Regions from separate parts of the Shewanella sp. S23-S33 genome, predicted to be linked through region 2. Evidence: predicted binding sites of a transcription regulator. Region 2 holds the regulator's gene; each other region holds the start of a gene.
What was found. The regulator MetJ, encoded in region 2, represses methionine synthesis genes. The targets are predictions, from matches to a motif close to TAGACGTCTAGACGTCTA.
Positions count from the first base shown of each region.

Region 1: the regulator MetJ is predicted to act here: its motif matches at 6,795-6,812, upstream of msrA (peptide-methionine (S)-S-oxide reductase MsrA).
Region 3: the regulator MetJ is predicted to act here: its motif matches at 4,114-4,131, upstream of serA (phosphoglycerate dehydrogenase).

Region 1 covers NZ_JBHFFD010000025.1:33,727-43,649, forward strand. Annotated here, with positions in the region: gene efp (elongation factor P) at 1-318, opposite strand, end outside; gene earP (elongation factor P maturation arginine rhamnosyltransferase EarP) at 364-1,545, opposite strand; gene fldA (flavodoxin FldA) at 1,658-2,185, opposite strand; gene ybfE (LexA regulated protein) at 2,240-2,512, opposite strand; gene ACHA99_RS08470 (DUF2788 domain-containing protein) at 2,523-2,744, opposite strand; gene ACHA99_RS08475 (alpha/beta fold hydrolase) at 2,846-3,622, opposite strand; gene seqA (replication initiation negative regulator SeqA) at 3,921-4,463, shown strand; gene pgm (phosphoglucomutase (alpha-D-glucose-1,6-bisphosphate-dependent)) at 4,537-6,189, shown strand; gene msrA (peptide-methionine (S)-S-oxide reductase MsrA) at 6,303-6,782, opposite strand; gene astE (succinylglutamate desuccinylase) at 7,113-8,150, shown strand; gene ACHA99_RS08500 (thiamine pyrophosphate-dependent dehydrogenase E1 component subunit alpha) at 8,313-9,491, shown strand; gene ACHA99_RS08505 (alpha-ketoacid dehydrogenase subunit beta) at 9,495-9,923, shown strand, end outside.
Region 2 covers NZ_JBHFFD010000061.1:75,881-85,803, reverse strand. Annotated here, with positions in the region: gene metF (methylenetetrahydrofolate reductase) at 1-814, opposite strand, end outside; gene ACHA99_RS16395 (bifunctional aspartate kinase/homoserine dehydrogenase II) at 1,032-3,425, opposite strand; gene metB (cystathionine gamma-synthase) at 3,437-4,600, opposite strand; gene metJ (met regulon transcriptional regulator MetJ) at 4,813-5,127, shown strand; gene ACHA99_RS16380 (sulfite exporter TauE/SafE family protein) at 5,262-6,005, shown strand; gene nrfD (NrfD/PsrC family molybdoenzyme membrane anchor subunit) at 6,112-7,059, opposite strand; gene ACHA99_RS16370 (4Fe-4S dicluster domain-containing protein) at 7,062-7,628, opposite strand; gene phsA (thiosulfate reductase PhsA) at 7,641-9,923, opposite strand.
Region 3 covers NZ_JBHFFD010000012.1:133,898-143,820, reverse strand. Annotated here, with positions in the region: gene ACHA99_RS03275 (PAS domain S-box protein) at 1-525, shown strand, start outside; gene ACHA99_RS03270 (two-component system response regulator) at 574-1,590, shown strand; gene ygfZ (tRNA-modifying protein YgfZ) at 1,679-2,641, opposite strand; gene serA (phosphoglycerate dehydrogenase) at 2,796-4,025, opposite strand; gene ACHA99_RS03255 (DUF2238 domain-containing protein) at 4,180-4,788, shown strand; gene ACHA99_RS03250 (LuxR C-terminal-related transcriptional regulator) at 5,183-5,848, shown strand; gene ACHA99_RS03245 (curlin) at 6,023-7,528, opposite strand; gene ACHA99_RS03240 (curlin) at 7,543-7,962, opposite strand; gene ACHA99_RS03235 (DUF4124 domain-containing protein) at 8,516-9,043, opposite strand; gene panC (pantoate--beta-alanine ligase) at 9,434-9,923, opposite strand, start outside.

The DNA.
Region 1 (9,923 bases), on a different contig from region 2:
GTCAACGATATAAGCCGCTGCATCACCTAGGTTTTCAGCTTCTACGTCGTATTGGTTGTATTCTGCATCCATGAATACAAACATAGGATCTGCAAAGTAAGAATATGTGCAGTCAAGACGATCTAAGATGATGTCTTCTAACTTATCTTCACCTTTGAAAGTCGTTTCAGTTCCAGAGTTAAGCAGTAAGTTTTTCAACTTTAACTTAACGATAGCAGCGTTACGGCCAGAACGAGTTGTTTCAGTTTTCTGCACAACCCATGGGCTGCCATCTAACATGATCACGTTACCAGGACGGATTTCATGAGCAGTTTTCATTACACTATTTCCTATATTTAGATTTTTCTGTTTTCGCGCAGTATCTTAGCTGTTTTTAACGAACTGAACTAGTCGAGTAGCGAGATCTGCAGCATTTAATGCATTAATTGGCCATTGTTTAGCATGGTGATGCAACAAGGGCAAATTAACAGGATTAAGGTTTTGCCAGTGAAGGCTCACGGCTGATTGCTGTGCTTGGTTGAACGCGAGATTCAATTCAGACCAATAACAAGCAATTTTAGGTGGCAGATTATCGCAGTAAAGTTTGAGAAAAGCTTCTAATTTTACGAGGTGATAATCATCTTCTTGGGGATAAATGTGCCAAATGAAGGGTTTTGCGGCCCATTGGGCACGTAAAAAGGAATCTTCACCGCGCACGATATTAAAATCACTGCTCCAGAGCAGGCGATCAAACCCCTGTTGGTCTGTCATAGGTAAAATGTGCAGGGTTAAATTGCCATGATTTATCTGTTGACCCGGCACTAGAGCGGCAATTTCACAGGGCAGTAAATGTGTCAGACTGTTTAAGCTACGCCCCTTGGGGATCAGCGCATGGATTTTTTCTACCGATTGCTGCCATAACTCACATAATGCAGGTAGCGCCTCGGTCTCATAGCTAAAAACGCTAATAACAGTGTCTTGTGCCTGAATGTCCTTAAGACCTAGATCAGTAAAAAGCTGCAATTTATTGGCAGTATCAGCTTGCCAAGCATCACGCTCTGCAAACAACTTTTGCTCGCAAATGAGTCCACCCGTTTTGGCGCTAAAACCGGGAAAGTAGAAATACTTCTTCAAACCATTGGCTTGTAACGATGGCAAACCATGGCAGCCTTCAACCCAATCCTCTGCGCTTAAATACTCTAAATTCAGCCAAACAGGTACAGATTTTGGGGCGTTCTGATGTAAATAAGCCAGCTGCGCTTTTACCTTTGCAGGGAGTTCACAGGCAAAGGCTTCGATGAGCACAGCTCCTGCAACAAACTTTATAGGCAAAGGCTCTTTCCAATGAATAATATTCACACCATTGAAGGTTTGAGTGGCTTTTAGTGGATCGAGTGTCGGTAAGATATGCGAGAAGCTTGCGAGGTCATCGACCCACAAATTAACGGGAATGTGGTACTCATTAGCCATTTGTTTGGCTAAACGCCAAGTGACGCCAATATCGCCATAGTTATCGACGACGGTACAAAAGATATCCCAATGAGTGGAGCGGAGTGTGTTGGTCATGAGTGTGGTATGTCGTTATTCTTAGTTACAAAAAGTAGATAGTTGCAACAAGTCAGAAATATATGCATAAAAAAAGCGGCGTTAAGCCGCTTTAATCAAATGGTTAACAGAATTAATCTTCTAATTCAGCTAAACACATTTCTTCGTAAATTTGCTTAACCCAAGCATCAACACGTTCTTCAGTCAGCTCTGGCTGGCGATCTTCATCGATACCTAAACCAATAAAGTGGTCGTCATCGACTTGACCTTTAGAGGCTTCAAAATTGTAGCTTGCAGTTGGCCAATGGCCGATGATGATGCCACCACGGGCCTGAACAATATCGCCAACCATGCCCATAGCATCAAGGAAGTACTCAGCGTAGTCTTCTTGATCACCACAACCAAAAATTGCGACAAGTTTGTCAGTAAAATCAATTTGCTCTAATTCAGGGAAGAAATCATCCCAGTCACATTGCGCTTCACCGTAATACCAGGTCGGGATGCCGAACAGCAGCAAGTCATACTCTGCAATCTGTTCTTTGGTACTTTTGGCGATATCTTTCACCTCAACCATTTTTTTACCCAGTTTTTTCTGGATCATCTTGGCTACAGCTTCGGTGTTACCTGTGTCGCTACCGAAAAAAAGACCTACAGTTGCCATTGTCTATCCTTTAATGTCTAGTTCACTTATTAGGTTAATCTTGCTGGTACTCGTTCAGCACTCAACTTGTTGCTGAAGAATTAATTCGATTAACTGGCTACGGCTGATGTTACTGGCCAATGCCTGCTCATTCAAGGCGTCATACAAATCTTGTGACACCTTTAACTCTATTCGCTTTAATCCGTTGGCTTTATCGCGCTGGATTTGATTGCGTTTGTTGACCTTAAGCTGTTGGCTACGGGACAAAGGATTGCTACGTGGTCGGCCCCGGCGCTTTTCGTTGGCAAAAAGGTCAATAGTGGTTCTGTCTGTCGCTTCTTTTGCCATGTTCTTATTGTTAACCGATCCCTGAGCCTTCCCAAGTGATCTGGATAATACCTTTTACAATAAACCCGGCGCAGCCGAGAAATAACACTAACCAAACAATAAATCGACCAAATTTTGGCACGTTACCTTGTTTAAGCACATCGTGGATGGCCATGCCGATAAAGAAAAATATCGAGGCAAAAAACAGGTTCAGGCCGATGGTTTCAATTTGTTCCATGTACTGAGATAACATACTTTCTTAGTCCTTGAGAGTGTTCTAAGGCCAAAAGAGGCGCGAATATATCACAACAAGATGGCGGCTGCCATATGCTTTCGGTCGAGTTTGCTGCTGATTTACATTGAATGTTTGTCAATAAATTCAGACACGATCCGGTTAAAAATGACGGGTTTTTGCGCATGCAACCAATGACCACATCCTTCAAGTGTTTTTGCCTGTGCCGCGGGGAATTGCGCCATGATAGCGCTTCTGTGCTCACTAGTGACATAATTTGAGTCGCCGCCGCGAATAAACAGAGTTGGTCCAGCATAGCTTTGTACTGGATTTGGCGTCTGATTTTGCCAGCCAATAATATTAGGATAACAAGCCTTTAGGCCACTTAAGTTCATTTTCCAACGAAAGCCAGTATCAGTGCGTTGTAGATTTTTGAGTAAAAATTGTGCCGTCGCTTCGTCAATACCATTGTCAATTAAGTGGTTTAGGGCAAAGCGTCTGTCGGTATGGCCTTCTAAGGGCAGGCTTTCTAATGCCGCAAACACTGTGTCGTGTCTTGGCTCATAGGCGACGGGTGCGATATCGGCTGCCACCATGCTGATAATGCGCTCTGGAAAGGCTAACGCCGTCGCCATGGCGATTTTACCGCCCATAGAGTGACCCACAATATGGGCGCGTTCAATAGCCAGTTCGTCGAGCAAGCTGATCATTGAAGTGGCCAGGTGAGGGTAGTCCATTTGATCCCAATGTTCACTTAAACCATGATTGGGCACATCGACACGAATAACTTGATACTGGCTTTCTAATACTTGCCCTAGGCCTTTGAGGTTATCTAGATTACCGAACAAGCCGTGGATCAAGAGCACTGCGGGTCCTTGGCCTGTGGAAACAAAGTTCATGGTGATTCCTGTTGGAGATTTTTAGCTTAGCGTGACGCGAATTGTGCCCTTAATGCCGTTGGCTTGACAAGTCAGTTGCCATTTCTATAGTGGGGGCGGCCAGTAACTTGTGTGCTTTTTCGGCAATTGTCGATTAACTGCTAGTTTGCTGTGCTATTTCCCGCACTTTTAGAATAATGGCGCTTTATCAGATTGATAGAGATAGATACACTGGTAACAGATCGCAATGATCTGCCCCGATCGCTGTGGTACACTTTTTTCGGTTAAGCCTGTCGAATAACAAAGGATAATTAAGGTTATGAAATATATCGAAGTAGATGAAGAGCTCTATCGTCATATTGCCAGCAAAACAGAACGAATTGGTGAGAGCGCCTCTGACATTCTTCGTCGATTACTCGGCCTGTCCGTCGATGCGGTCGAACAACCTCAGCCTTTGGCGATTAGCCAACCGAGCCTTGAAGCTGAACCTATTCAGCCCGTCGCGGCGCAAACAGTGCCAGCAGTGAATGATTTTAGTCGCTTAGTCGATGAACATCAGTTATCGCAGCAAAAAGGCGCAGTAGGTCGTTTTCTGTTTTTGCTCGAAAGTTTGTATCAATTAGCCCCAGAGCAATTCTCACAAATTCTGCAGATCCAAGGGCGCGATCGTTTGTATTTTGCTCGCTCTAAGGAGCAACTGCTCGAAGCGAGTGCTTCGGCTAACCCAAAAGAAATTGGTGCAAGTGGTTTCTGGGTAACGAGTAACAACAATACCGCCAAGAAACGCACTATTTTATCGGAAGTTTTAGTGCAATTTGGTTGTGATGCGACAGTAGCTGCGGGCATCGCCGAGCGCGTTTAATCCGCGGGTGAGCCAAGTTAGTACGACATTTTTCTACTTTTTCTAATTGTAATTGAGTGCAGGAGAGCCATAGGTGGCAATACATCAAAGGGCAGGACAAATCGCTAATCAGACGGATCTGGTCAATATTCCAAAACTGATGAGCCATTATTACAGCATCACGCCAAATATGGATGACGTACAACAACGCGTTACCTTTGGCACTTCTGGGCACAGAGGCTGCGCCTTCAATGGCAGTTTTAACCAACAACACATTTGGGCGATTACCCAAGCTGTGGTGGATTATCGCCAATCGGTGAATATCAATGGGCCGTTGATCCTCGGGATTGACACTCATGCGTTATCCTACGCTGCTTATTTATCGGCCATTGAAGTGCTGGCGGCAAATAAAGTCACAGTGCACATCCAGCAGAATGATGGTTTCACGCCAACACCAGTGGTGTCCCATGGGGTGATTTGCGCCAATCGCGAAGCAAATATCACAGGTGCGTCTCTTTCTGATGGTTTGATTATCACGCCTTCCCACAATCCGCCTCAAGATGGCGGGATCAAATACAATCCACCCCATGGCGGACCAGCCGAAGGAAATATCACGGCTTGGATTGAATCGCGAGCTAATGATTACCTGCGCCAAGCATTAGTTGGCGTGCAAAAATTAGCGTATGCCAAAGCGCTGGCATCAGGCTATGTCAACGCCATTGATTTGATCACGCCCTATGTGGCTGATTTAGAAAATGTTATCGACATGCAGGCGATTGCCAACGCTAAGCTGCGTATCGGAGTTGACCCGCTCGGTGGTTCAGGGATTTTCTATTGGGCACCGATTGCCGCGCGTTATGGGCTCGATATCACCTTAGTCAATGATAAGGTTGATCCAAGCTTTAGCTTTATGCCGCTGGATAAAGACGGCAAAATCCGCATGGATTGCTCATCTCCCTACGCGATGGCCGGGTTACTCGCCCATAAAGAATCCTTTGATTTATGCCTTGGTAATGATCCCGATTATGACCGTCACGGCATAGTTTGCCCTGGTACGGGTTTGATGGATCCGAATCATTATCTTGCGGTCGCTATTGATTATTTACTGACACACAGACCAGATTGGAGCGATACCTTAGCCATAGGTAAAACCTTAGTATCGAGTGCGCTTATCGATAAAATCTGTGCTTTCCACGGCAAAACGTTACTCGAAGTGCCAGTGGGCTTTAAGTGGTTTGTCGACGGTTTAGCCGAAGCCACAATCGCCTTTGGCGGTGAAGAGAGTGCTGGCGCGGCATTTTTACGCCGTGATGGCTCTACTTGGTGTACGGATAAAGACGGTTTTATTCTAGGGTTACTTGCGGCAGAAATTCTTGCGGTGACAGGTAAAACCCCAGGTCAGCGTCACCAAGAGTTAGTAAAACAATTTGGCCAAAGTTTCTATAAGCGTATCGATAGCCCAATCAGTCTTGAAAACAAAGCCAAGTTTGCTTTGCTCAATGCCGATACCTTAAATGCCACTGTGCTTGCAGGTGAGACAATCGAAAACGTGTTAACCCATGCGCCAGGCAATAATGCGGCGATTGGCGGCATCAAAGTTACCACTGCTAATGGGTGGTTTGCGGCGCGTCCATCGGGCACTGAAGCGTTATTTAAAATCTACGGCGAAAGTTTTATCAGTGAGCAGCATTTGGCTGAGATCATCAAAGATGCGCAGGCATTAATTGATAAGGCGCTAAACGCTTAATGCAGTAGTAGGTTTATAAAGTATCAAAAAACAAACGCACTCAGATTTGAGTGCGTTTTTGTTTGTGTCTAATTCAGCTGTGAATAGTTGATCTCATGCTGATTTGACCGTATTTAGTACTCGATATGACAACTCGGTAAGTTATTCTTATCGATGTAATTTTGATGATATTCCTCAGCCACATGGAACTGTTGAAGTGGCACTATTTCAGTGACGATATGGCGTAATCCCCAACGGCCCGAGCGGGCAAAAGCTAACTTTGAGGCTTCTGCGGCCGCTTTTTGCTCGCGGTCGTGGAAGAAAATGGTGCTGCGATATTGAGTGCCAATATCTCCGCCTTGCATGTTCAGACTCGTTGGATTGTGGTTTTTCCAAAATACATCGAGCAAGTCTTCATAACTGACAAGGGCGGGATCGAATTCCACTTGCACCACTTCGGCATGGCCCGTTTTGCCTTTTTTGACTTCTTCATAGGTTGTCGCCGCATTATTGCCGCCCATATAGCCGCAGGTGGCATTCGATACGCCGTTCACTTGTCTAAAAAAATACTCTACGCCCCAGAAACAGCCGGCACCAAAGGTTGCTAACGCCATAATTAAATCCAATAGAAGTCTAGATGGCTAAGGATTGTGATAAAACTTGAGTGCAAAAGCAAGCCTCAAGCTGGAATATTTATCATGGGAAATTCTTAGGGAATGTCCTAAGAATTTAACAATCAGCTTAGTTGAATGTCATTCCGCTTAAAACTGGGTCCTACGGCAATAAATGTCTGAGAACAGCACTAAAAACATGTGTTAGTATTGAAGCCGTTTTTTAGGTGCGAGTGAGACTAACCGCGGTGAGATAAATGCTTAAGTGGTTATTACTGCCTGTACTTATGCTATTGCGCCAATACTGTTACACATCATTATAAGGAGAATTCTGTGTTACAAGCTCTGTTAGATTCAAAGGATTTTTTAGCGCTCACCTTAGCCCATCCTGAACAGTTCGATGGCGAATTTTCATTTAACTTAGGCGATCATACTCAAGTGGAAGTGTGGGATACCGGCGTTATCGTTTTTGAGCCAACCCAGAATGAAGGAAAAGATGTCGTGCTTTCTTGCGGTGTTCACGGTAACGAGACCGCCCCCATTGAACTCTGCAATAGCTTAATTAAACAACTTTTACAGCAAAAGATCATCGCAAAGCAGCGCACTTTATTTCTCATTGGGAACCCATTAGCGATTAATAACGGCACGCGGATTATTGACGAAAACATGAATCGTCTGTTTAGTGGTGAGCATTCTAATCCACCAGGGGTAGTGAACCCTGAGCGAGTACGCGCGAAAAAACTCGAAGCCTATGTCGATCGTTTTTATACTACGGTGGTTGCCGATGGACGTCAGCGCATTCATTATGATCTGCACACGGCGATGCGCGCCTCGAAGCATGAAAAGTTCGCTATCTATCCCTATCGTCCAGGGCGCGCCTTTAGCGGCGAGCAAATTATGTTTTTAGCCGCAAGCGGCGTCGATACAGTACTTTTCCACCACGAACCGACCACGACCTTCAGCTATTTTTCCTCTGAACGCTACAGCGCCGATGCCTTTACCATTGAACTTGGCAAAGTGTATCCCATGGGGCAGAACGACATGACGCGTTTTATCGCCACCCATGAAATGTTCATGCGCTTGATCACCGCTAAGCCGTTGGAGCTGGATGCATTTGATGCCGATAAGGTTAACTTGTACCAAGTGTGCCGCGTCATCAATAAACATTTCGATGATTTTGAATTTACCTTCGCAACTGATGTCGAAAACTTCAGATCTTTCCCGAAGGGCTTTGTTTTAGCGCGGGAAGGTGGGCAAGAAATTAAAGTGGAGCACGAGTTTGAGTCTGTCGTGTTCCCTAATGCCAAAGTGCCTATTGGCAATCGCACTGTGATTTGCCTGATCCCTGCGGTGAATGCGGACGTGCGTTAGGCTTGTAAAGCAATATATACATGCGTGGCAGGGATAACTTGTGGTTTGAGCTATGCCAATGGTTGATAGGTAGTTTACGTTAACGTAATGTTCGTCGGGCATATTCGTATAAACAGACGCATCAAAACGCTTTGATGCGTAATGAGATAACAAGAGCACAATATGAGCAAAGCAACACTCAACACTGATACAGTGCACCGTGTCGGCTTCTTGGATAAGGCATCGCTACACATTCCTATCCTTCGAATTCTACAAGCCGACGGCACCACTTATGAAACCGCGGTTTTGCCTGTGATAGATGAAACCTTAGCCACTAAAATTTACGATACCTGTGTATTCACTCGGGTACTTGATGAACGTATGCTTGGCGCCCAGCGTCAAGGACGCATCAGCTTCTACATGACCTGTACGGGTGAAGAAGCGGCGATTGTTGGCAGTGTGGCCGCACTCGATCAAGAAGATGTGATCCTCGCACAATATCGTGAGCATGCGGCGCTGCGTTATCGCGGCTTTACCACTGAACAGTTTATGAATCAGATGTTCAGTAACGAGAAAGATCTTGGTAAAGGTCGCCAAATGCCAATCCATTACGGCAGTGCGGCATTGCATTATCAAACGATTTCTTCACCGTTAGCCACGCAAATCCCGCAGGCGACTGGTGTGGGCTACAGCTTAAAAATGCAAGGTAAGCGCAAAGTCGCGGTTTGTTATTTTGGCGAAGGCGCTGCATCGGAAGGGGATTTTCATGCTGGCCTAAACATGGCCGCGGTACTGAAATGCCCAGTGATTTTCTTCTGTCGTAACAATGGCTACGCGATTTCTACCCCCACTGAAGAGCAGTTTGCTGGAAACGGTATTGCCAGCCGCGGTGTGGGTTATGGCATGCACACCATTCGTGTAGACGGCAATGACATGTTGGCCGTGTTAGCGGCAACCCAGCAAGCCCGTGCCTATGCGATTGAGCATAATGCGCCTGTGCTGATTGAAGCCATGACTTACCGTCTCGGCGCGCACTCTTCTTCAGACGATCCCTCTGGTTATCGCTCGAAAGATGAAGAAGCCAAGTGGCAGCAACACGATCCGGTTAAACGCTTCAAATTATGGCTTATCAACAAAGGTTGGTTGGCTGAAGCGGATGATGTGAAACTGCATGAGAAATATCGTGAAGAAGTATTGGCTGCGGTAAAAGTGGCTGAAAAAATTCCTGTGCCTATGCTGGATGAAATTATTGAAGATGTGTACGACAAGCCGACGCCAGTGCTGAAAAAGCAACTTGCCGATCTTAAAGAACATATCAAGAAATATCCGCAAGCCTATCCAAAAAGTGCAGGGAGACTATAAGCTGTGGCTGAAATGAATATGTTACAGGCCGTCAATGAGGCCTTGTCGATTGCCATGCAAGCCGATGAACGCATGGTGGTTTTTGGTGAAGATGTGGGCCACTTTGGCGGGGTATTTCGCGCCACCTCCGGTCTTCAAGAAAAATTCGGTCGCGCTCGCTGCTTTAATACGCCGCTGACAGAGCAAGGTATTGCCGGTTTTGCCAATGGTTTAGCCTCAAATGGCATGACCGCCGTGGCTGAAATTCAATTCGCCGATTATATCTTTCCGGCGTTTGATCAAATCGTCAACGAGTCAGCTAAATTCCGTTACCGTAGTGGTAATGAGTTCGATGTCGGTGGATTAGTGTTCCGTACGCCCTATGGCGGCGGCATCGCGGGCGGCCATTATCACTCGCAATCACCTGAAGCCTATTTTACCCAGACGCCGGGG
Region 2 (9,923 bases):
AATCCTTCACGCCTTCGCGGGACAGCACTTTCACCATGTCGATGGCCACGTTTGCCCCCACCAATTGGCGTGTACCCGCATCGTTTTCTAGGCCGTCGAATTGCTTATGTAACCAATTCGGTAACGACACATTGGTCATGCCCGCGAAACGTTTTAGCTGGGTAAAGTTAGTCACAGGTAAAATGCCCGGCACAATTTCAACGTCGATACCGGCGGCAACGCAGCGATCACGAAAACGCAGGTAAGATTCCACATCGAAGAAAAACTGGGTAATAGCACGGCTGGCGCCCGCATCAATCTTGCGCTTGAGGTTGATCAAATCCGCCTGTGCATTGCTCGCATCGGGATGCACTTCTGGATAGGCCGCAACGGAAATATCAAAGTCAGCCACAGAGCGCAGTAAACGCACTAAATCGACCGCAAAACGGGTTGGCTTTGGGCTGCCCGCGGGTAAATCACCACGCAGTGCCACTATGTCACGAATGCCCGATTTCCAGTAATGCTTAGCCAGTTCTAATAGCTCTTCATCGCTGGCATCCACTAAGGTTAAGTGCGGCGCGGCAACGAGGTCGGTTTCCTGTTGGATACGCTCAATCACACCGTGGGTGCGGTCACGTACGCCTGAGTTAGCGCCGTAAGTCACAGACACAAACTTAGGATTCAGCGGCTCTAAACGACGGATAGAATTCCACAGGATCTGTTCCATTTCGGGGGTCGATGGCGGGAAAAACTCAAAAGAAACATTAATATCGCCATTAAGCTCAGACAAACTCTGGTTCAGCGATTGTGAATGTTGTGCGTGATGAAAAGCCATGTGTATTTCCTCAACCGCCCTTGGCGCTACTCTTTGCTAGTATGAATTAGTTCAAATGGACGTTTGGACGTCTATATGTCCATATACTAGAGAAACTGAGATGTAAGTCAAGCCCAAAAATACCCATAAACCGCATTTAATCTCGGTTAATTCGATAGATTTATTCTAGCCAATAAAAAAGGACTCGAATGAGTCCTTTAAGAAGCTTGATACCGCGTTATTCCTGCAGCAGATCGCGACAGATCTGGGTCAGATCCGACTGCACCGCCGCCGCGGTCACTTCGCGTCCTGCGCCCGGTCCACGGATGATCAGCGGATTACCTTGGTAGAAGACACTGCGGATCACAAACACATTATCACCAGGGGTTAAGTTGGCGTAAGGGTGATGGGTATCAATCCACTGCAAACCCACCTCGGCCTTGAGCTCTGGGCCGCTGTTGTCTAAGGATGCCACATATCTGAGCACCTTATTTTGCTCCGCCGCCGCACCATACTGTTGCAACAGATCGGCATCTAACTCGGCAATGCGGGTGAGAAATTGATCTAAGGGAATATCCGCCAAAGCGGCTGGCACGAGTGAACGCAGTTCAATATCTTCAAGCTCGATTTCAAGGCCAATCTCACGGGCTAAGATAAGCAGTTTACGCTGCATATCACGGCCGGAGAGATCGTCGCGGGGATCGGGTTCAGTAATACCTAAGCCTCTGGCTTCAATCACTAATTCTGAAAATGGCTTGCTGGTATCGTATTTTTCAAATAACCAACATAAGGTGCCAGAGAAAATCCCGCCCACCGCTTCAACGCTATCACCGCTGTTACGCAGATCATTTAGCGCATGTTGGATGGGTAAACCAGCGCCACAGCTGGCGTTATAGCGCCAAAATAAGCGACGATTACCCAGTTGCTGCTTTAACTCTCGATAGAAAGGCAGTGGACCCGAGCCCGCAAGTTTATTCGCGCTCACCACATGGATGCCACGCTCGAATAGCTCTGGATATTGCAGCGTCAAACTGGCGCTGGCACTGATATCTAAGGCCACCAGCTCATCGCAGTTAACTTGTTCTAATTGCTCGAATAAATGTTCATACTGCCAAGGCGTTGCTTCAGTATTAAACTCTGTTTGCCACGCAGCAAGATTAATCCCAGTGGATTTAATCAAAGCTTTACTCGAACTGACTAAACCGACTAACTCAACACTGGCTTCGAGTTCATGGTCCAATGATGGTGAAACCGACTTAAACAGATCGATCCAAGCCTCACCGATATTACCCACACCGAGCAGCAGGACGCCAATGCGTTTACGCGGGCCAGCGCAGCGACGGTGAACTTTTTGGGTTAACAGATTCACCTGTGACTGGGGCACTAACGTCACTAAACTTAAATCGCCACTGAACAAAGGTTTAGCATCACGGCTCAGTAAACGGGCGAAACTGCGACGATAATGTTCGGCGTCGGCACTTACTAATGCGACTAAACCAAAATCTGTGTTGATCTGCTGATCACTAATCCCTAATGCTTCTGCCTCGGCATCGAGTAATCTTTGAACTTGTTTTTGATTCTCAGCGGTATAGGCAAGTTCAACCCTTTGATGGGCAGAGGTCCAATGGGCCAATGGCGTTAAACCCGCGGCGATCAATAGATCTAATAAACGAGTTAATTCACCCGTGAGTTTAAAGCCGAACAGCACAACAGCATTAAGGTTAGTCACCACAGGTGCGCTCGCCGACGAACTGTGGGGAGCGATCAAGGTAAAGTCGGTGTGGGATGCATAACTTGAGCGTACCGCTAAACTCACTTCGGTATTAAACAAAGGCTGCAGAGTGCGCGAATGTAATACTGGCGAGCCTAAACGCGCTAGGCGATCGGCTTCGGCAAGTGACATGCTTTTCAGTAACTTGGCATCGTTGATTTTATTAGGATCGGCGTTGAACACCCCTTCCACATCGGTCCAAATGGTCACGCGCTCGATATCGGCGAGACTAGCAATCAGGCTGGCGCTAAAATCTGAACCATTACGACCAAGTAACAGGGTATCGCCACGCTCGTTAGCGCAGATAAAACCTGTGATCACTAAGCGTTCATTGGGATGCGCGGCTAATAGGGCTTGTACTTTAGCGCGGGATTCTTGTACCCGAATTTGTGGCACAGCGGCTTCATCGGCCACTAAAATTGAACAGGCATCCACATGGCTTGCCGCCACGCCAGATTCGCGCAGTAGCGCCGCCATTAAACGTGCCGACCAACGTTCGCCAAAGCTCACCACATGGTTGATTTGGTATTCATTGCGCTCATCTAAGGACAACAAGCTGATGAGTTGCGCTTTATCAGTGGCCAAACGCTCACGCAGATCGCGGGCTTGTTCATTCGACAACAACTGCTCAATCAACCCCTGTTGGTAGCTGATCAGCACTTGTAATTCTTCTTGCCATAGCTGACCCGCATCACGCAGCGCTAATAATTTATACAGGAAATTCGTGCTTTTACCCGCCGCAGAGACCACCACGAGATCATCACTATGACCGTGGGTTAACAGGATATGGGCGACTCGGCGATAACAATCGGCATCCGCTAAACTGGAGCCACCAAATTTATGTAAGTGACAACGTGCCATCTATTATTCCTCTACTGACAAGCCGCAACGGCGGCTAATCCTGCTTGAATATCTGCAACTAAATCGGCGGCATCTTCAATACCCACCGATAGACGCAATAAGGTGTCCTTAATACCAGCCTCGAAGCGCGCCTGCGGCTCCATGGCTCTGTGGGTCATAGTGGCGGGCACTGCCACTAAACTTTCGACGCCACCTAAACTTTCCGCCACACTAAATAAGCTGAGTGCACCTAAAAAGGCCACCACTTCGGCCTCGCCGCCTTTGAGCTCAAAGCTCAGCATAGCGCCAAAGCCCTGTTGTTGCTTGGCCGCAATGGCGTGACCTGGGTGATCCGCAAGACCTGGATAATAGACTTTGCTCACCACAGGGCTTTGCGTTAATACCTCAATAATACGCTGGGCATTGGTTTGATGCTCGCGAATACGCACAGCTAAGGTACGTAGGCCGCGCAGGGTCAGATAACTGTCGAAGGCCGACCCCGTTAAGCCTAGAGTGTTCGACCACCAATGTAAGCTTTCGCCGATTTGCGCGTCTTTGGCGACCACAGCGCCGCCGACCACATCGCTATGACCATTGATATATTTAGTGGTGGAGTGGATAACGATATCCGCGCCTAACAATAGGGGTTGTTGCAATATTGGCGATAAAAAAGTGTTATCGACCACCACCAGCGCGCCGACACCATGGCTCGCCTTAGCAATGGCTTCGATATCCACCACACGCAATAACGGGTTCGATGGGGTTTCGAGCCACACCATCTTAGGATTCTGCGCAATGGCGCCGGCTAACGCTTGGCTGTCGGTTTGGTCGACCACAATGAGCTTAAACTGGCCTTTCTTCGCCAAGTTGGTAAATAAACGGTAGGAACCGCCGTAACAATCGTGGGGCACGACCAATAGGTCATCGGGGCCGAGCAAAGTAGTCACTAAGGTGATGGCCGCCATGCCAGTGCATGTCACTATGCCAGTCGCCCCCTTTTCTAATTGCGCTAATGCTTCGCCTAAAATGCAGCGCGTTGGGTTGCCTGAACGACTGTAATCGAATTCGCGGGGATTTTTATGACCATCGAAGGCGTAATTAGTCGACAAATAAATCGGTGGCACAACTGCGCCATATTGAGTATCGCTTTCGATACCCTGACGCACTGCCAGTGTGGCTAATTGACGCTCTGCCATGGGGGGACTCCTAAATTCGGTAGACTGATAGAGATGTCTGGACGTCTAAATGTACCTAAGCCCAACGCCATCGTCAATAGGCGTGAAGACGTTTAGACGTCTGAACATAAAGAAATCTGTTTGCAATCACAAAGAAATAGTAGCAATAATTTGACTGTTCTTTGTAAGGGTTTAAAATCTGCCCCGAATTTAGCGTTATAACAGGTGAGTCAATGACTGAATGGAATGGGGAATACATCAGCCCCTATGCTGAACATGGCAAGAAGAATGAACAAGTAAAAAAAATTACTGTGTCTATTCCGCTCAAAGTGCTTAAGGTCCTCACGGACGAACGTACTCGTCGTCAGGTCAATAATTTGCGTCACGCCACCAACAGCGAGCTGTTGTGTGAGGCATTTTTGCACGCCTACACTGGCCAGCCATTGCCCAACGATGAAGATCTGTCAAAAGATAACCCAGACAGCATTCCTGCAGAAGCCAAGTTGTTGATGGATCAAATGGGAATCGAGTGGGAAGACATGGAATAGCGACTCGTCGCTTTTAAAGTCATATCACAGTGCTCATCAATAGGGATCGTTAACGATCCCTTTTTGTTTATACCCAAGCGACTTCAAACTTTAAATTTCACCATCTTGAGGTGGTTTGGGATATAGGAAATCCTATGTTTTCTATGATAGATCCACAGACACTCGCCTTAGCCTCGCTGGTCGTGTTTCTGGGCGCATTAACCCAAAGTCTTATTGGGTTTGGGCTTGCGGTTGTCGCCAGTCCTTTGCTGTATATCGTCGATCCACAACTTGTACCTGCGCCTGTTATTGCTATGGGTTTCTCCATCGCCCTGCTGACCTTAGTGCGTGAACGCGGTCACTTAGAATTCAATGGCTTGCAATATGCGCTCCTAGGTCGCGTGCCCGGCGGTTTTATCGGCGCGAGTTTATTGCTGTTTGCGCCTCAACCCATACTCGGTTTATCCATCGCCGCCATTGTGACTGTCGCAGTGATCCTCAGCCTGTATAAATTCAGCCTGCCAGTGAATAAGAAAACCCTCTTCGGTGCGGGCGTGGTTTCAGGGATCTTCGGCAATATCGCCGCGATTGGTGGCCCGCCGATGGCGATTTTATTGGCAGGCAAAGATGCCTCGCAGTTTCGTGCTGCCCTGTCGGCCTTCTTCATTTTTAGCTCCATGATTGCATTGGTCATTTTAGCGATCACTGGCTTATTAGAATTAAAACATCTGTGGCTGTCGTTGATGCTGCTCCCCTCAGTGATTTTAGGTTACTTAGTCGCAGGACGATTAGTGGGCCGTGTCGATAAAGAGAAGACAAAGATGGCGACGTTAGTCCTGTGCAGTATCAGCGCCTTAGTGCTAACGGTGAAGTCGGTTATCGAGTTATTACCCCAATAAGCGTCCTGCTTGTACTGGCAAACCTTCTCAAGATTCAAACAATAAAAAAGCACTGACATTGCCAGTGCTTTTTCTTTATCTATCAATATGTAAAGCCAGATTACACTCAGCTTAAATAGCTTTGCCCTGCGTACACAATAAAGTGTCTTAAGGCGAGTACGCCCGTTAAGCTCGCACAAGCCACCATGATCATCGCCCCCTTAGTGTGGCGAGTCGCGGCGGGTAGCAGCATAAACAGCAATGGAATACCAAAACCTATACCGACAACGCCTATCCAGAACACGCTTGCCCATAGCCCAGAAGTTAACGATGCTAAGGCCGCTGCCGCCGCGCCGCCCTTGAAGTACAAGGCGCAGAACAGCATGAACAGGAACAGGATTTCAATCACCATCACAGGCAATTCTAAACCGTGCATCTTCACTAAGGTTTTGTCGTGGCTGTCAGTCTTAAACATCAGCAAAGCCAGTACCGCATTTGCCGCAGCGCCCGCCGATAGACCTGACACTAAAAACAGCGCAGGCAGTACCGCAGTGTTGAGCATAGGATAAGCATTCATCGCCGAAATTAAGAAGCCAGTGTAAGCCCCTACGCCAATGGCGAGGACAAACAACAATACTTCAATCAGCTTTCGAAATGGCATAAGTAACTTAGCGATAGGTGTTAGGAAACCCAACCCCCATTTTGGTAAGTCATCCCGCAGCACAATAATGGCGTACGCAAAAGCTAAGGGAGAATACGCCAGCAGCGCCAGTACCCCGATTGCCATCACAGACTGGAAGTTATAGTGAATTAAGATCAACCAGAAGTGGAATGGTTTGGTTAAGTCAAACACTAAGCAAGCTAGACCTAAGCTAATTGCTACAGGCCCAATAATGGCTGCCGCCTTAAGAATGCTGCTTTCAGCTCCTGCGCTGAGTTCCTTATTCGCCCAGCGTAAACCAATGCCAATCAATAAACTGCCCGCGGATAACCCCGCCATAAACAGGTAAACGGCGATGACCCAGTGCCAAGTGACAGGATCATATTGCGCCATGTCGCCCCAAGTATTGTTCATAATCAAATCCCCCCTCTTTTGGTAGGAACGCGATATACCCTAGGTTTTGTGCCCAAATGGGTTTTATCTTGGTAAGTGATTTTAGTGTTGAGCATGATGGCCACTTCACTCTGCGGATCATTAGCATCACCAAACACTAAGGCATCGGTTGGACACACAGTCACACACGCTGGCTCTTCGCCCCGTGCTAAACGACTGTCTTTACAGAAGTTACACTTATCCGCCGCCTTGGTTTCTGGGTTCATAAAGCGCACTTTATAAGGGCACGCTGCCACACAGTACATACAGCCGACACACTTCTCGGTATGGATAGAGATAATGCCGTCTTCACCCACATAGGCCGCGCCTGTTGGGCACACTTTAACGCAGGGTGCATCTTCACATTGCTGGCAAGATACCCTGTGATATTTGAAATGCAGATTGGGCATCTCACCAAAGGGGCCTTCCACACGCACTTGCAGACGAGTTACGCCTTCGGGTACGCCATTTTCACTGCGACACGCCACGTTACAAGCTTGGCAGCCGATGCACTTATTCTCGTCGTGCACCATTACATATCGTTTATTCATTTAAGCCTCCGATTAGCGCTTTGCCAGCGTGACGCCCGTGGTGTGCACTGTCATGCCACACACAGGAGCAGTAACGTGCGGCAATAAGTTACCGCAGTGGATACCTTTGCCCGTTGCTCTGACCAACTCTTTGTTTTTAGAACCAAAGCCCATGTAAGCAAACACAGTATCTTGGCGAATACCCGGCGTGACTAAGGCATGGCCTTCTTCTGTGCCAACACTGCTGGTGAGGCGGATTGGGTCGCCATTGCTGATCCCTAACTTGCCCGCAGTAACAGGGTGAACCCACACTGCGTTATCCGACATCAGGTTAGCGAGCATAGGCACATTGTGGGTGGCGCCATTGGTGTGCACCGCCACTTTGCCTTGGATAAAGTACAGCTCATCTGCTTTTTTAAGATTCACTTCGCGGAACTTGATCACCCCACGGCCCGGTGCCATGGCTTCGACTTTCGCGGAAGTGAGTTCAATCTTGCCACTAGGGGTTTTAAAGGTCAGTGCACTGGCGTAAGTGCCGTCTTCATCGGCAGGTCGCGCATTGGGGTATGCCTTAATAAACTCGGTAACCATCTTAGGCTCGCACAACATAATTGGCTTACCGAAGCTCACAAAACCTTCGTCTTTGATCCGGCGCAGCAGGTCAGTGTCGCGGCTCACCTGCAGCATTTGCAGGGTTTCCATGTTTTCCCATGGATAGAACTCGCCAAGGCCCATAGCCACACCCACATCCTTAAAGATCTGCCAAGAAGGCTTAGTATCACCTAAGGTTTCAACGACCCGTTGGCGCACATAATAGGCCGGATTTTTACCTGACTTATCAGCAATTTCTTCATCACGTTCAAGATAAGTTGACTCAGGTAAAATCACGTCCGCATAGGCGGCGGTTTCGCTGATATACACATCACACACGGCGATAAAGTCGAGCTTTTTCATCGCTTCAACAACGCGTGCTCTGTCTGTCATGGTTTGCATTGGGTTAGTGCGTGACATCACCCAGCCGTGTAACTGGTAAGGAACAGCGCTTAACGTGGCATCGAGAATAGTTTGGTAAACGCCGCCCGATGTCCACATCATGGCGTACTGTTCTTCCACCTGATCGATACGTTTCGCTGCTGGTTTTGGCATGTCTTTCACGCCAGGTTTTGCCAATACGGGCGCCACCGCTTCACCGGCAAGCTTGTTGTAATCACCGGGTTTCTGGCCGATATAAATCCCGCCCTTACGCTCGATGTTACCAATCAAGACGTTGGCGGCGTAAAGGGCGCGGCGCATCTCAAACTCTTCGGTGGTAAAGGTGGCTCTGTGACCAAAATCGACCACAGCATGGGGCGCTTTAGCGGCATATTCGTGGGCGATACGACGAATGTCTTTGGCAGGCACATCGGAGATGGTTTCTGCCCATTCAGGGGTATAGGCTTTCACTTCGGCGGCAAAGGCTTCGAAGCCTTCCACATAACGCGCGACAAATGCCTTGTCGTAAAGATTATCTTCAATCAATACATGGCATAACGCCAAGGCGACGGCCACGTCTGTTCCGGGGCGAATGGCATACCATTCATCGGCCTTGTCGGCCACAATGGAGAATCTTGGCTCGAACACCACCAGCTTGGCACCTTTGTCCATTTGCGCCGCCATCATGCCACGGGTTTCGGACATATTGATGCCTTCGTACAGGTTATGGCCGAAGTTAATGATGTATTTAGAATTACTTAAATCACGTTTAACCTTAGTGCCAAAAATAGCCTTAGCGGCAATTTCATAACCACCAGGGCAAGTCGACGCGTGAGTAAAGGTATTTGGACTACCAAAGGCGGTCGCAAGGTGAAACAAATGCTTTTCTTGTGAGCCAGATTTTGACGAGAATGCCACAGCTTCTGGGCCATGTTCTTTTTTGATTTTATTGAGGTTTTCAGCGATTAATTTATAAGCTTCATCCCAACTGATCTCAGCCCATTTGCCTTCGCCGCGCTCACCGACCCGCTTTAACGGTTTAACGATACGCTGTGGATCGTACAATAAACTATGGCCTGCGCCGCCACGGGCACACACTTTACCGCCAAAGGATTTAGCGGCCTTGTTGCCACTAATGAAGACGTTTTTGCCCTCAATCACCCGCGCCGAAATCGGGCAACGGGTCGAACACATTTCACAAATACTGGCAATGTCTTTGCCCATGCCCTTTAGCTGCTTATTCTCTAATGCCGCTAAGCTGCCCGGCAGCAGACTGGCCAACGCACACGTGGCGCTGCTCGCTCCTGCTCCCTTTAAAAAGGTTCGCCTATTAAGCTCAATCAT
Region 3 (9,923 bases), on a different contig from region 2:
CTTTATCAACGAATATTTGATCGTTTTGTGAGCAGTCAACGTAATGTCGTGGAGCAGGTTCGCAAAGCGATAGCGGCGAATCAAGTCGAAGATGCCGTGCGTATCGCCCACACCCTTAAAGGCTTAGCGGGTAATTTAAGTTCGGCAAAATTGGTGGAATTAGCGCGTTTGCTTGAGTTGCATTTAACAGAGAAAGCGCCTTATGAAGATGAATTGGTTCAAATTCAACCGCTAGTGGCCTCTATCTGCGATGCGATTGAACAGGCTAAGCCTGTGATAGTGAATCAAGCCGAGCCCCAAGCGGTGGACTTGCTATCAGATGAGGACTTGAGAGCCGCATTACGGGTCTTACGTCAGAATCTAGATGAAGCCGATGCCAGTGCTGTGGCAAAAATTGATGCGTTAAAGCCGAAGGTGAGTAGTGCAATGTGGCAAACATTAAGCCCCGCTTTATCTATGATTAACCAGTACCAGTTTGATGAGGCAATCGACTTAATTGACGATGTGATTACACAGTTAGGATAGAAAGCGGTAGCGCGAATTTATAATGCGTGACATTGAGTGGAGTTGTTAATGGAAAAAGCAACAATATTAGTCGTCGATGATACACCTGAGAATATTGATATTTTGATTGGTATTCTAGGTGATGATTACAAAGTCAAAGTGGCGATCGATGGGCCAAGGGCATTAGCGTTAGTGACAAAATCGCGGCCTGACTTGATTCTGCTCGATGTCATGATGCCTGGTATGAATGGCTATGAAGTCTGCAAGCTGCTAAAGCAAGAGCCGCTGACCAGCCATATTCCGGTGATCTTCGTGACCGCCTTATCTGAAATTGCTGATGAAGCCCAAGGTTTTGCATTGGGCGCGGTGGATTACATTACTAAGCCTGTCAGTGCGCCTGTCGTTAAAGCGCGAGTTAAAACGCATCTTGCGCTCTATGATCAAAAACGTCTACTCGAACAACAAGTTAAAGTTCGTACTCACGAATTAGAAGAAACCCGTTTCGAGATTATCCGTCGTCTTGGCCGTGCCGCTGAATACAAGGACAACGAGACGGGTCTACATGTTGTGCGTATGAGTCATTACGCCCGCATATTAGCGATAAAGCTCGGCTTACCGACAACCTTTTGTGACTTGATTTTTAATGCGGCGCCTATGCACGATATTGGTAAAATCGGTACACCCGATGCAGTGCTGAAAAAGCCAGGGAAACTTGATGCGCAGGAATGGGAAATTATGCAGCAGCACGCCGCCATAGGTGCAGAAATTATTGGTGAACATAGCGATCCGTTATTGCAAATGGCCCGTCGTATCGCCTTAACTCACCATGAGAAGTGGGATGGTTCAGGTTACCCCAATGGCTTGGTTGGCGAAGAAATCCCCCTTGAAGGGCGTATCACCGCGATTGCGGATGTGTTCGATGCGCTGACTTCGCAACGGCCTTATAAGCAGGCTTGGACGATTGAAGCGACTATGGAGCTATTTGAAAATCAAGCGGGAAAACATTTCGATCCTAAGCTGGTGGAGGAGTTCAAGCAAATCCTGCCAGAAGCAATTGCCATTCGAGATACTTATTTAGAAAATTGATGCTCGAAGTGCATTGACTAAGATAAAGGCGCCATTGGCGCCTTTATTCTGCTTCAATATTTTATACTAATCATATTAAATCAAAGTATTACGCTTCATCTAATGAGTAGGGCAGGGCTTGGATCGTTAAATGTGATTGTTCATCGTCGGCAAAACGCAGCTGAGTATCATTAGGCGTGTCATTAGGAAGTACGGCGGTTAACAAGACTTGATTGCCACGCTGTACAAACTCAATGATTTGACCGCCACGGCGAAAACTGTCTTCCATTGCGATTTCGAGGCCTGATGCTAGGGTGATTTGAAGACTAGTGTGACCGCGCAAAATATACAGGGCGCGTTTATTACCACCGCGATATTTCATGCGTGCTATGGTTTCTTGCCCCATGTAACAGCCCTTATTGAAGCTGATACCGTTAACCGCTTGTAGATTACACATCTGCGGTACGTACTGGCTGGCATGGCTGGCGGCAAGGTTGGGGTAACCTGCTGCAATCTCTAACGCTTGCCATGCATTTGCGTCAAATACACTCACTTCCGATTGCGCAACTAAAGCTGCTGCGGCATCTGGTGTTAATACTAAAATAAAACGTTCAGCGTCTTTTAAAATCGCACCATTTTCAATGAGTGTGAGCTCTTGCTGAATGTCGCCAAAATGTTTGTTTACGAATTGGCTTGCCTGTTCACCGGCAACCCCGAGCAGAGTCCACTCAGCGGATGCATTGCTTAAGGTGGCTTTACTAAACACGGCATATTTTTGTAACTGGGGTAAATCGATTTCGATGGCATCCTTTGGCATCAACATAAAGAGTGCCTCTTGAATGGCAAAGGTTCTGAAACTGGCCAGCATTTTACCTTTAGGATCGCAATGCGCGCCCCAGCGCCATTGATCCGTGGCCAATGAGCTGATATCTGTGGTCACTTGGCCATGGATAAAACTGCGGCCTTGTTCTCCAACGACTTTGATGAGGCCCAAATGAGATAAGTTGGCAAGCATAAGTGGAGGCAAGGTAGCGTCCAGATCCCAATGGGGCGTAGAAACTGAAATAGTCATAGCGAGATCCTGAAAATGAAGACGATGTGAGAGGCTAGATTGTAACGGAATTCCAGTTGGCTCAAAAGCATAAGGCGCACATATCTGTGAATGATCTGTGCGCCTTATTATGTGTGCTTTAGTCGATAGGCTTAAAGCGAGTGGAGTTTAAAGTTTAAAACAGCACGCGGGTACGTAATGTACCTTCAATGGCTTTGAGTTCAACTAAGGCTTCTTCCGCTTGAGTTGTGTCGACTTCCATCACGACATAACCAATTTCTGCAGTGGTCTGCAAATATTGGGCGGCGATGTTGATGCCTTTTTCCGAGAAGGCTTGGTTGATCTTGATCAACACGCCCGGACGGTTTTGGTGAATATGCAGCAAGCGTGAGGTGCCTTTATGCGTTGGTAATGACACTTCAGGGAAGTTAACCGCAGAAACGGTTGAGCCGTTGTCTGAGTATTTAGCGAGCTTACCCGCGACTTCGATACCAATGTTTTCTTGGGCTTCGGCCGTGCTACCGCCGACGTGCGGCGTGAGTAGAACATTGTCTAAACCGCGTAGAGGACTGATAAATTCATCGTCATTCGATTGTGGTTCAACGGGGAACACATCGATTGCGGCACCTGCGAGGTGACGTTCTTTTAACGCAACGGTTAAAGCTTCAATATCGACTACAGTACCGCGTGATGCGTTGATAAAGATGCTGCCCTTTTTCATTGCTGCAAACTCGGCAGCGCCTATCATGTCTTTTGTTTGTGGAGTTTCAGGGACATGTAAGCTTACTACATCAGCTTGTGCTAATAGGAGTTCCAACGAATGGACTTGTTGTGCGTTACCTAGTGGCAGTTTGTCTTCGATATCGAAGAACACGACGCGCATACCTAAGGTTTCCGCTAGAATGCCAAGCTGAGTACCAATATGGCCGTAACCAATCACACCTAAGGTTTTACCACGCACTTCATAGCTGCCCGCTGCGGTTTTCATCCAGCCGCCACGGTGAGCGATAGCGTTGCGTTCAGGGATACCCCGCATCAACATAATGATTTCGCCAATCACGAGTTCTGCAACACTGCGAGTGTTTGAGAAGGGAGCGTTAAATACTGGGATACCAAGGGATTCGGCGGTGGCAAGGTCGACTTGGTTGGTTCCAATACAGAAACATCCTATCGCGATTAACTTCTCGGCACGTTTCAGCACCTCAGCAGTTAATTGGGTACGCGAACGAAGTCCCACAAAATGCGCATCTTTAATGGACTCAAGTAAGGCTTCATCGCTTAAGGAAGCTTTGTGGTATTCGATATTGGTGTATCCCGCACGTTCAAATACATCGACCGCAGATTGGTGGACGCCTTCCAACAGCAGGATCTTGATCTTATCCTTGTCCAGCGAATGTTTCGCCATGATATGGGTACCCTCTAATTAATAGAAATGTTTCTTATGATATGCTCACAACCTTCACCCACCAAAGTAGCACTTTTTTTGCTCAGTGTGGAGGGCTAGATGGCTAAAGTTAATATTCTAAATTTAGAACAATATCGCATAAGAGGAAGAAACATTGAATAACAAAATCGCATGGTGCGGTATTTACCTCTCAGTTTTGGTGTGGTCGGCGATAAAACCCGCAGATCCTTTCACGTGGTGGCTCGAAGCCTTGCCTGCATTGATTGCTGTACCGATTTTATTCTTTACTCGCAAACGTTTTCCACTGACACCTTTAGTGTATTTTCTCGTCTTAATACACTGCTGTGTGTTGTTTGTAGGCGCTCATTATACTTACGCTGAAGTGCCGTTATTCGACACGATTGCCGATTGGATGGGTTCAGAACGTAATAATTACGATAAAGTGGGTCATTTTGCGCAAGGTTTTATCCCAGCCATGCTCGCCCGTGAAATTATGTTGCGTAATCAAGCTGTTAAACCTGGGGCTTGGTGTGCGTTTCTTGCCACTTGTTTTGTACTCGCTTTTTCGGCGTTTTATGAACTGATCGAATGGTGGGTTGCCGTGGCAACTGGCGAAGGGGCTGAAGCCTTTTTAGGGACTCAAGGCTATGTATGGGATACCCAATCTGACATGTTTCTTGCCCTCATTGGTGCAATTGTCGCGTTAGCTTTACTGTCTCGTTTTCAAGATAAACAAATCGCGAGACTCAAGCAGAGGATTTAGCGGCTAAAAGTGGGTGATGCTCTCTGTTCGAGTTGTAAGACTTTCTTCCCTGAAATATATGGTGTGAGTGTGATGACATTGAGTTGTCATACTTTAGTGTTGTTATTGTGTTTTCTTTGTGTTGCAACTTTGGGTTGATAACGTCATAGTTGGAAAGTATTAGGTGCTGGGCGTTGGCCAAGTAAAACGGTATTTTTGACTGTTATTCCATTTTATTGTGGTGAGTTAGTCGAACCTACTAGCATTAAACAGGGAATAGTACATTTGGGTGATGTTTTTCAATCGTTAACTAGTCAGAATTAACTAGGTTAATGGAATGTTGAAAAATCTAACTAAAAAGACGAGTCAAACATACCATTTTGCAATAGAGAATACTTTTCAGGGAGGAGAGTCATTGAGCACAATTAATGAATTGGTTTTTTTACACCAAATGGCCGCGCCATGTCATTTAGCGTTACTCGCTGAATCCATAGGTTTGAAAACGCGTATAGTAAAGCATGCGGCTGAACTGGATTTAGACAAGAGTCGCCGTAGTTTTTATCTGATCACCCAAAAAGGTTCAGCATTAGATAACAAAGGGATACCTCTGTTAGCTTCGCGATTAGTGTCACATTTTCCTGTGGCGCTGTATCAAGTTGAGCGTGACTCCTTAGACCAAGAATCTGCAATGTTACTCGGCATTCGAGGCATTTTATTTGCCGATCAACGTATGGATCTGATGTTAACGGGTTTACGTAAAATGGTGGCAGAGGAACTTTGGTACGATAGAACTTTGCTAAGCAAAATGTTCCGCCGTGTCGTACAAAAGTTAGAAGGTAATAATGAAATGCCCTCTGATACTGTGGCTATGCTGCAGATGCTGACATCCCGTGAACGCACTATCATTCAATTCGTATCGAGTGGTGCGAGAAATAAAGAAATCGCTCATAGGTTATGTATCAGCGAACATACAGTGAAGGCGCATATTTCTTCTATTTTCCGCAAGACACAGTCTCGTAATCGGGTTGAGCTTTTACGTTGGGCGCAAACCTATCAAACTCACTTTGAGCTGTGCAGTTAGTCAGTTAAAGATATTGGCCGTTAGCTTTTCGCTGTGAGTGGTTAATGTTAATGATTACTAGCATATCAACATAGAAAAGCGGGAATGTTTATTTAAACATTCCCGCTTTTTGTTTAACACCCTTTTTATAAACCACCACCAAAGAGTTTAGCTGTGGTGGTTTAACAGTATTGACTAGTATTGCACTACAGTGGCAACGTTCATATTGCCTGATTGGTTCACGTTGATGCTGTTGTTAGTGCCTGCTTGAGAACCTAACACTAAGTTGTCATTACCCGTTTGAGTGATTGACAGGCTGTTATTGTCACCGCTAACGCCAAATGAATTTGATGCAAATGAAGTGTCGTTATCGCCGCCTACCCAGTTACCGTTACCTGATTGAGTAATTTGCGCGGTGTTTTCATCACCTTCAATAATCAGGTCAATAACGTTAAGATCGCCACTTTGAAGTGCGCTGACATCGGCATTGTTGTTGCCAGCAACAGAAATCAATGTTTCGTTCTCAGCACCATCTTGCTCAACATCAACTTCGTTATCGCTACCCACGGCATCTACATAAGCAAAGTTCTCATCGCCTTCTTGGCTGACTTCAATGCTGTTATCTTCACCTTCAGCGAAGGCAACGATTTCGTTGTTATTGCCTTTAGAAGATAAATCGAAGTCATTATCTGCACCGTATGCACCAAAGGTTGCGAAGTTAGCATCGCCTTTTTGTTTCAAGTCAACGTCGTTGCTATCGCCCCATACTTGGAACTCTGCACCGTTGACATCGCCTTTTTGAGTGATAGTAATATCGTTATCATCACCTTGGATATCTGCCACTAAAGTATCACCGATAGTGTTGCCGCTGCCATTTTGGGTAATATCGACACTGTTGTCATCACCCGTAGTCATCGCAAGGTAAGCCGTGTTGCCGTTACCTTTTTGATCCATTGAAATATCGTTATCGCTGCCGGCCAGTGCGTAAACGAAGCCCACATGGTTATCACCTTTTTGGACCATGTCTACTGTGTTGTCATTACCTGCAATACCTTTCGCTGCGCCAAAGTTATTGTTACCCGCTTGATTAACAGAAACGTCGTTGTTGTTACCCACGTTAGCGGTTAAGTCGAGAGCGATTAAACCTGCTTGGTTGTTGTCACCGATTTGTGTGATTTTACCGTCGTTGTTGCTGCCTTCAACGCGAAAAACTGCAAAGTTTGCGTCGCCTTCTTGCTCAACAAACACGCTGTTTTCAGCGCCAGTGATTTCAACTTGGCTTTCGTTGACTTCGCCTAATTGGTTAACGAATACCGTGTTATCGTTGCCAGTAACATCGCTACTGCTTTGGTTAAAGAAACCATCTTGCGACACATTTACATTGTTGTTGTTACCTACAACATTTGCACTTGCCACATGCCAGTCAACTTGTTGCGTTATTTGGACCTTGTTATCAACACCCGTTGAATTAATAGCCGCTTCATGCCACACACCGTCTTGGATGACGGTTGCGGTTTGATCTCTACCTGTTTGTACAACCGCAGCGGCGTTAAGGCCACCCGTTTGTGAGACTAAAGTGTCTTGGGCTTGGCCTGACTGTACTACGCTAATTTCGCTCACTGTACTGGCAGCAAAAGCTTGACCGCTTAAACCTGTTGCAATGGCCAAAGCAATAAGTGATTTTTTAGCTTGTGATTTCATGTGACGCTCCCTGTTTAATATTGAGTTATTGAGATTGCAGCACCGTCCGCAATCTGTTGAATCGAAAAATTGCCGCTTCCTAGTTGGTTCAGTTGCACGAGATTGTCATTGCCAATTTGTGTCACTGAAGCCGTATTTTGACTGCCGACTTGCAGTAGTTGGACTTCATTGTTTGAACCAATCTGTGTGATTAGCGCATCGTTATCATTGCCCACTTGTGTTACATCGGCCTTGTTATCGCTGCCTGACTGGAACAGTAATCCTTGGTTGGCAGTGCCTTGTTGAACCAGCTCGATAAGGTTATCGCGACCGGAACGTTCCAGTAATGCCTGAAGGGTTACGGGTAACTCGTTGACATTCAGCTCTTGTGCTGAAGTCATACAACTACAGAGCAAGATCAGCGGCACCAAAAAGCGTATAGAGGTATTTGGCACGGGTGACTCCTTGCATCAAATATCTTGGGCTGCTTAAAGCAACTTGCACCCCAAATTCAGACCTGAAGATACGAGTCCCGTTAATATGTCGCAATTGGCCAAACGGGTATTTATTCTAGAAAGGATTAACGGAAGGTAAATGATGGTTGTATTTATATCGTATTGATTAAATAGATTTTATATTTTTATTGACGTGTTTTTATTTAAGGGGTCTAGCCTAGTTGTCCTAGTAGTTAAGTCGTATCTGTTGTGAAGAGAGTATTTGTTTTTTAAACAATGCAATAACAAGTGAAGGGAAATACATCGACTATCGCGTTTGCATTTTCTTGATAAAAAAGTACGCGTTTGTGCCAGCGAGAAACTGCTGAGGAGTTTAATTAACTGTAGCAACCTATGTCATTTACCCTGTGTGCAACAACAGGCTTCTTGTCCTTGCGGTAATGAATCCTAGGTTAAACAAAGGGACATTACTGTGAGCGGAAAATTAACCATTATTATGATTGAATTCCTTAATGGGGTAGAGAGAAGATTAATACTACTGTTTTATGCGAGATCAGTGCTTTTCTGGTTCTTTTAACTCTTCATGGAATGCTTCGGTACTGATTTGGCTTTTACGGTCTTTCAGTTGTTGCATCGCACTGTTATTACTCACAGTTAACGCATTGAAGCGAGTATTGATATCGTCCATTTCGTTAATGTATTCAGGATCGGTTTTCTCTTTATTTTGCCAATAACGTTTACGTTCTAATTTCTGCAATTCACTGGCGCGCAGAATTTCAAAATAGCTATTCTCCTGCTTAAGACGATATATCTCGCCGTCGAGTAACTGCAATAATTTTTCTTTAGAAATGGTTCGACTATTCAGTAGAGTGTGTAAGGGATCGACAGGAATGTCTCTTTTATCAGAGTCTACTTCAGTCGTTATCCCTAACTGGTATTCGATTTTATGTTGGCTAAATTCCTGCGGACAAGCGGTTTGGCTAAAGACAATTTTGTCATCTTTACGGCATTTATAAATGGTATTTGCCTGTATTGCAGTGGGCAAAATAACACAAATTAGGGTGAGTATCAGTCTTGCCATGAGGCCACAAATCCTTTGTACACTTGCATAGCTATTATGATTTAATTGTTTGATTAAGCATGATAAATAATGATTATGACGTTTACATTATTATGCCTTTATAACCGTTTTTTATTAGGCTTAACCGGCTGTTAAGCCCAATAAATTAAAGGATTAGCCATGCATCATTAGAAGGTCAAATTCACTCGTCAATGTCTGCCGCTAATCATTTACCTTAAATTAACATCTGCATCATACTATGGCGTAAATTTAGGGATAAAACCAGTTTTTTGACGCTTCAAATTTTTGGCGCTTGGATTGATTCTAAAGAAGAAAATAGCTTCTGGTCGGTCATTGGGTAAATAAAAAGGAGCGACTGCTCCTTTTTATTTATTGATAACGCTTAAGAGATTAGCGATCGAACCTTAAGTTGTCGATAAGTCGCGCTTTACCTATATAGGCGGCGGCCAAAATGACTAAGGTTTGGTCTTGGCTCTGCGCTTTCTCAAGCGTGTGGGCATGACGAATTTCCAGATAATCCGGCGTAAAGCCCGCCGCCACTAAACTGATTTTCGCTTGCTCGGTGACAGCATCAACACTCTGACCTTGTTTGATCCCTGCAGCCATAGCATCTATTGCCTGTTTTAACGCTGGTGCCGCGGCTTTTTCTGCGGCGGTGAGATAACCATTGCGCGAACTCATGGCTAAACCTGAGTCCTCACGTATGGTATCAACACCGATAATCTCAATCGGTAATGACAAGTCTTCAACCATAGTTTCAATGACTAATAGCTGTTGATAGTCTTTATTGCCAAAGAGTGCCACATCGGGCTGTACTATGTTGAATAGTTTACAGACGATAGTCGCAACGCCACGAAAATGCCCCGGACGGCTAGCGCCG